3 regions of the Chryseobacterium sp. P1-3 genome follow, and region 2 is predicted to be linked to each of the others. Evidence: riboswitches for the same ligand, from Rfam matches in the RefSeq annotation. Region 2 holds a riboswitch; each other region holds the start of a gene.
The links. Region 2 has a riboswitch for thiamine pyrophosphate ahead of thiM (hydroxyethylthiazole kinase). Riboswitches for the same ligand answer to the same signal wherever they lie in the genome.
Positions count from the first base shown of each region.

Region 1: another riboswitch for thiamine pyrophosphate. It lies ahead of HX13_RS02455 (TonB-dependent receptor); the one in region 2 lies ahead of thiM (hydroxyethylthiazole kinase).
Region 3: another riboswitch for thiamine pyrophosphate. It lies ahead of thiS (sulfur carrier protein ThiS); the one in region 2 lies ahead of thiM (hydroxyethylthiazole kinase).

Region 1 is NZ_JPEQ01000003.1:88,558-90,832, forward strand. Features, by position in the region: gene HX13_RS02455 (TonB-dependent receptor) at 1-1,260, opposite strand, end outside; TPP riboswitch at 1,361-1,452, opposite strand; gene HX13_RS02460 (WG repeat-containing protein) at 1,560-2,275, opposite strand, start outside.
Region 2 is NZ_JPEQ01000019.1:64,865-67,139, reverse strand. Features, by position in the region: gene thiE (thiamine phosphate synthase) at 1-405, opposite strand, end outside; gene thiM (hydroxyethylthiazole kinase) at 402-1,199, opposite strand; TPP riboswitch at 1,260-1,352, opposite strand; gene HX13_RS20120 (carbon starvation protein A) at 1,403-2,275, opposite strand, start outside.
Region 3 is NZ_JPEQ01000003.1:103,688-105,962, forward strand. Features, by position in the region: gene thiC (phosphomethylpyrimidine synthase ThiC) at 1-876, opposite strand, end outside; gene thiS (sulfur carrier protein ThiS) at 902-1,108, opposite strand; TPP riboswitch at 1,166-1,261, opposite strand; partial or broken gene HX13_RS02520 (RluA family pseudouridine synthase) at 1,584-2,262, opposite strand; gene HX13_RS02525 (hypothetical protein) at 2,272-2,275, opposite strand, start outside.

The DNA of each region.
Region 1 (2,275 bases), on a different contig from region 2:
GTCGCCTACTCTCCATAAAGCTTTTGCAAAAGCAGCCAATTCATTTTTTACAGAGCGGTTTCTGTAATATTCATGCTCATCAATTTGTGGAAAAAACACGCCGGTAACATTTCCGAAATGCCTTCCATAGTATTGATTGGCAACCACACCAAAATTAAGGTCAACGGATTCAAGTTTACCATAAAGAGTGGAAACAATTCCGTAAAAATCGTTATTCAGCCATTTTTTCCTGATAAAATCAGATGATTTGGTCATCTGCCCATTGACATTTATATCGGGTAAATTATACCTGGCAAAGGGATCATCCTGTTTATAATTTTCGTAATATCCTTTCCCTTTGGTGTAATGCAGAGTAGTTTCCAGGCTCCATTTATCGTTGAAACCTTGTTCCCAAAGCAACTGATAATGGTTTTGCCTGTAATTATCCGTTTCATTATTGTAAAATCCTATAATATTCTTCCAGTCTGCATCATAAATTGCTCCTGAATAATTAAACTTCGGATCTGTCTCCCATGTTTTCCGGTCAATTCCATTCCAGGCCTGATAAGTCTTTTCCTTACCTCCAAAAGCCATAAACCGGATTTTCGTTCTCTTTTCTTCAAATAAGGCAGTGAAATTATAAGAGTTCAGTCTTGAGGAGGCCCTGTCAATATATCCGTCCGATTGAATATGGGTATACCGTCCCATTACTGAAAGCCTGTTTTTCCAGAACTTACCGCTTCCCATCTCAGCAGAGTATTTGTAGGTATTGAAAGACCCATAGCTGTCATCAGTTTTGAAATACATTTTCTCTTCGGGCTCTTTAGAAATCACATTGATACTTGCTCCAAAAGCAGAAACTCCGTTGTTGGAAGTCCCTACCCCTCGCTGAATCACAATTTGTGATGCCGAGCTGGTAAGGTCCGGAACATTGACAAAAAATGTTCCCTGGCTCTCAGAATCATTGTAGGGAACACCATTCATCATTACATTGATGCCCCTTCCGGCTACTCCACGAATTCTGAATCCTGTATATCCCACCCCATTTCCAGCGTCTGAAGTAGAAATAACTGATGTCTGATTTTTTAATAAAACAGGAAGATCCTGCCCAAGATTTCTACTGTCTAAATCTTTCTGAACATTGATGACTTCTTTAGCCACCGGAAGCCTTTTGGTAAAATTGACCGCTTCAATTTCCCTGATGCTTAACGAATCTTTATTTTGAGCCTGGATAAAAGCTACAGAACCTACACTAAGTCCTAAAAAAAATAAACCTTTCATTCTATAAATTTTAAAATTTAATGAATAAAAGGGGTGATTATGAATATAATTGATACATGATGAATGATAATTGATGCACTGATCTTTTATCGCGATCTATCAGTTATTTTTAAATATGTCCCTAAACAGCATTACCCGTTCCAGGTTCATTGGGTATAATCTCAGCCTGTTAAAGCACCCCTTTATTTCAGCCGCAAAATTACAAAAAATAAGTGAGATATCGGGGCTGAATTCGGTCGCCAATAAGACAAAAACCTGATATTAAAATATGAGTTATTGATCAGAACTCATATTTACCATTAATAGGTTTTATTGTTCGCGTCAATATAGTAGTAGTTTGTTCCGTCTTTTGTGACTTCAAACATTTTACCTAATTTCCAGCTGAAATTTCTTTTAATATTGGAATATTCAAAAGGAATGATAATCTTGTTATTCACATCAATCACTCCGAATTTATCATTGTTGGAAGCTACAATCATGGGATCTGTGACATCGTCTCCCTCCATAATGTATAAGTACTGATATTGAGGATAGATCTGATATTGCCTGTAATCTGCAGCATTCACAAATTTTGATTTTTCGATAATCCCGTAAAAACCATTCAAAATATAAGCCTGGAACGGTTGCTGTTTGTATTCTTCAAACTTGCATTTCCCTAAATCAGAGTCTTTGAACTGATATACTCTTTTTCCGGCATGATCAATCCGGTATGAAATCATATCTTTTTCCACCGTTGCATATTCTTTCGTCCCGAATTTTCTTATTTTTTCATTCGGAGAATTCAGGAGATTACAATCTTCATAAAAAAATACGGCAATATGATATTCCGGTTGAATAATGAATTTTCCTCTTTGATTCACATACCCGAATTTCCCATCTTTTTTCTTTGGAATCAGCACCGGAAGATCTTTGTTGATTATTACCAGATCAGGGTTTGCCTTAGGAGCCACGGTCCCTTTTTTCACTGTAGTTTTGGTTGTATTTTTAACCGTTATTTTTTTCACAGATCTGGTCT
Region 2 (2,275 bases):
AACAGGACTGATTCCCAGGTAATCAGATACAGCAGCCTGTTCGTTTTTAAGCTGGGCCAGATATTCAACAGAATAACCAATCATTTTATCCTGAAGATGAGGTCGTTGTCTCAGCTGGGTAGGAGGAGTATCATTATTACCAACATGAATGCCGGCTGCATTTACCTTTTCTGCAACTTCAACACAATCATTAATTATCAATGGGATATTATATTTATGGGTAATTTCAATAAGTTGCTGAGCTTTTCGGAGGAATAGTTCCGTGTTATCATTTTTTTCCCGCAGTTGGATGAGATCTACACCTCCGAGAATTGCCTGTTCAGCAACGGTCAGAAAATTCTTCCCCATACAGTCGGCTTGTGAAATGACCAGGTATAATTGATAAGGAAAAAAAGCAGTACTCATTTTTGCTCTATTTTTAAATGCGCAGTAAACTCTTCTTCTGTTATATTGTATAGTTTATCAATCAGAAGCATTTGCAGACTTCCCGGTCCCGGGCTCTCTTTTGCAGCCAGTTCCCCGGCAATCCCCAATAGACTCATAGCAGATGCCACAGCAAGGGTTTTATCTTCTGCAACACCTGTAAAAGCGCCTATTAATGCAGTAGCAGAGCAGCCTAGCCCTGTTACTTTAGTCATTAGCGGATGTCCGTTTCTAATAAAGAACTGATCTTTTGAATTAAGGATAATATCTGTTTCACCGGATATACAGACAATTGTGTTGTACCGGCCGGCTAATATTTGACCGGCATCAATAGCTTCGTTGCTTTGAGCAGTACTGTCCACACCTTTGGTTACTGTGGTATTGATGTTAGCCAGGGCAATAATTTCAGAAGCATTCCCTCTGATAACAGCAGGGCGATATTGCAAAAGCCGTTGTAAGGTTTGATCACGGAACGAAGTGGCACCGGCACCTACGGGATCCAGAACCCAGGGTTTTTGCATTGTATGAGCTGCTTCGGCAGCGATAAGCATAGATTCAGCCCAGTATTCATCAAGAGTTCCGATATTAATAACTACCGAATGGGCAATATGGGCCATTTCCCTGATTTCAGATCGGGCATGGGCCATAACCGGGGAAGCTCCCACAGCCAAAAGAGCATTGGCGGTATTGTTCATCACTACAAAATTGGTAATGTTGTGAACGAGCGGTGACTTTTGTTTTACAAGCTGGACTTGTTGCCAGAGAGTTTTTTCCATTGTTATCATTTAAAAAAAAATAGCTTTAGGAAAAATCCGGAACAAAAGTACATTTACAAGGAATGTAGATTTGCTTTTCCCTACGTCGGTGTAAGCCGTATCAGGTTCGAAGGGACTCTCTCAATTCTTTTCAGAATACCCCTAAAGCAAAACAAATGTATAAAAATTATAACAATGGTAAAAGGAATTTAAAGAAGACCTTATTATCTTTCCACAAGCTCTTTTACCTGTTCACCATAAAAATCGGTTTCCGTAGTCCTGATTTTTAAAAGCTCATACCACTTTCTGAAAGCACCGATAAAGACAATCAACATCAAAACCATTGCGGTAACGGCAAGAGCTGCCAATAAATATTGTTCCTTCGGAATGTAAATGGTCGTTACCTGGATGTAACCAGCCCAAAATGTGATCCCAGCCATGAAGACTCCCGGAATAGCAGCACACAAAGCATATCTACCCCTGTTCATCCTGATGAGCATCGTAGTGCAAACGATTAGTCCACACGCGGCCAGCAGCTGATTACTGATTCCGAATAACGGCCAGATACTGCTTACATTTCCTGTATACACCAGATATCCCCAGGCAAAAGTGAAAAGAAGACTGCTGATGATAATTCCCGGAATCCAGTTTTTATCATTGAATTTAGGAATAACAGATCCCAGCATTTCCTGTAAAAAAAATCGTCCTACTCTTGTTCCTGCATCTATCGCAGTAAGGATGAATACCGCCTCAAACATGATGGCAAAATTATACCAATAGGCTGTTAACTGATCCATATAAGGAATCTTGTTAAAGATATGAGCCATACCCACAGCCAGGGAAACGGCACCTCCGGTTCTCCCATGCAGATCAATGCCTATTTTTTGCGAGTAATAATCAATATCTACTCCGTGAAGAGCAGGATGAGCAGCAAGGAAAGCATCATAGGATTCTTTAGGAGTATTAATAGCAAAATAATCACCCGGCATTAATGTACAGGCAGCTATTAAAGCCATAAGGGCAACAAAACCTTCTACAAGCATAGCTCCATACCCCACAAAGAGGATTTCTCTCTCTTTATTAAGCATTTTAGGGGT
Region 3 (2,275 bases), on a different contig from region 2:
TAAATCCTCGGGTACTCCCTTTACTTTTTCAAGCGCCTGATAAATAGGGACAGTACCGATAGGAACCGGACTGTTCCTGATGATCCATTCTCTCGTTTCATGGATATTTCTACCTGTAGAAAGGTCCATTATGGTATCTGCTCCCCAACGGCAGGCCCACACTGCTTTTTCTACTTCTTCTTCAATACTGGATGAAACAGCACTGTTCCCGATATTGGCATTGATTTTCACCAAAAAATTCCGTCCGATAATCATCGGCTCACTTTCGGGGTGATTGATATTATTGGGGATAATCGCCCGACCTGCAGCAATTTCGTCTCTCACAAACTCCGGTGTAATTTTATTTTTGGGAGTATGAGCACCGAAGCTGTTTCCCGGATGTTGGAAAGCCATCTGTTCAGAAACTGTTTCAAGCTGTTCTATACGCTGGTTTTCCCTGATCGCCACATATTCCATTTCTGGAGTGATGATTCCCTGCTTTGCATAATACAATTGGGTAATTTCTTTTCCCTCTTTGGCCACTTTAGGTTTATGATCGTAAGAAAAGCGAAGTTCATCAAGTCGGGAATCTGCCAAACGCGCTTTCCCGTATTCTGAAGTAATTCCATCCAGGATGTCTACGTCATTCCTGTCCAGAATCCATTGTTCTCTTATTCTCGGAAGTCCCTTCTGAATATCAATATTTGCATTTTCATCCGTATAGGGACCTGATGTATCGTATACCGTTACGGGAGCATTATGCTCCAGAGTACCATTGGAAAGCTTAGTCGGGCTAAGTTGTATTTCACGCATTGCTACATTGATAGGGTATATTTTTCCTTCAACATAAATCTTTTTTGAGTTCGGAAATGGTGAACATGTAATAGAGTGAGCCATGATTTTGGGTATTTAAATATGAAAACTAACCGCCCTGAGTGGCAGTGATAATTAAAACTGAATCTTTGTCTTTGAGAAATGTTTCTGGCCAGGCGGCCAGTGGAATAATACGATTGTTGAGCGCTACAGCAATCCCTTTTTTCTTTCCAGGTAATTCCATAGCCAGTAATGCTTCCAGATTTTCGGGAAGTACATCAAATGTTTTTCGGGTGTGGTTGATGATAAGTTCCATTCCTAATAATTTTAAATACACTTTAGGAATGGCTATGATTGTACAATAGAATGTACAGCAAAGTCATCTACTTTTCCCTACGCTGGTATGATCCAGATCAGGTTCAAAGGGTAAAGTCTCAGTCTGTAAACACAGACACCCCTAAAGTATGGGACGAAGTTAGTTATTTTTTGAGAATGGACAAAATTTTTTGTAGTGATGGAAGCGGGATGATGGAAGCAGAAAGTTTAAAATGGTGAAAACATTTTTATTATAGATTCAAGATGGCTTCGGATTAGGGGAATTAGTATAAACACTGGAAGAAAAGGAGTTAGAAAATCCTTTCTGTTTAACTACTAATGACTAATGATACAATTATTTTTTTAATTTAAAAAAGATAAAAATTGTCCTTTGCGGCCTTTATTATTTCAAGCTCCCCGCTTCCAGCTTCACGCCATGATTAAGCCCAATATTTATCCCGAACAGACTTTCTTTTTTATTCTTCACATGCTCTCCATACAGGATCATTTTGTGGTACAGGAGCTACGATTTCAATTTTTTCTTTAGTAACGGGATGAATAAATTCCAGTTTTCTTGCATGAAGATTGATTCCTCCATCCGGATTGGAACGTGGTGATCCATATTTTAAGTCTCCTTTAATCGGAACCCCTGTTTTAGATAACTGAGCACGAATCTGGTGATGTCTTCCGGTTTCAAGGTCAACTTCCAAAAGCAGGTAATTATCCAGGGCTTTGATTACATGGTATGTCAGAATTGCTTCTTTTGCCCCTTCTGTAGCTTTGGGAAAAACAATCGCTTTATTATTCTTTTCGTTTTTCTTTAAGTAATGAACCAACCTTTGACTTTGCGGAATCATTTCTTTTGCTACCACAGCCCAATACGTCTTTTTAATCTCACGGTTTTTCACCATCTGGGTCAGCCGGGAAAGCGCTTTGGATGTTTTAGCATAAATCACCAGACCCGAAGTAGGACGGTCTATACGATGAACCAGGCCGAGAAAAACATTTCCCGGCTTAGCATCTCTTATTTTTATATAATTTTTTTACAGTTTCTAATAGCGATTCATCGCCGGTTTTATCACCTTGTACAAGCTGACCGACTTTTTTGTTGACTACCAGAAGATGGTTGTCTTCATAGACAATTTGTTCCTTCATTTTATCCGTTTAT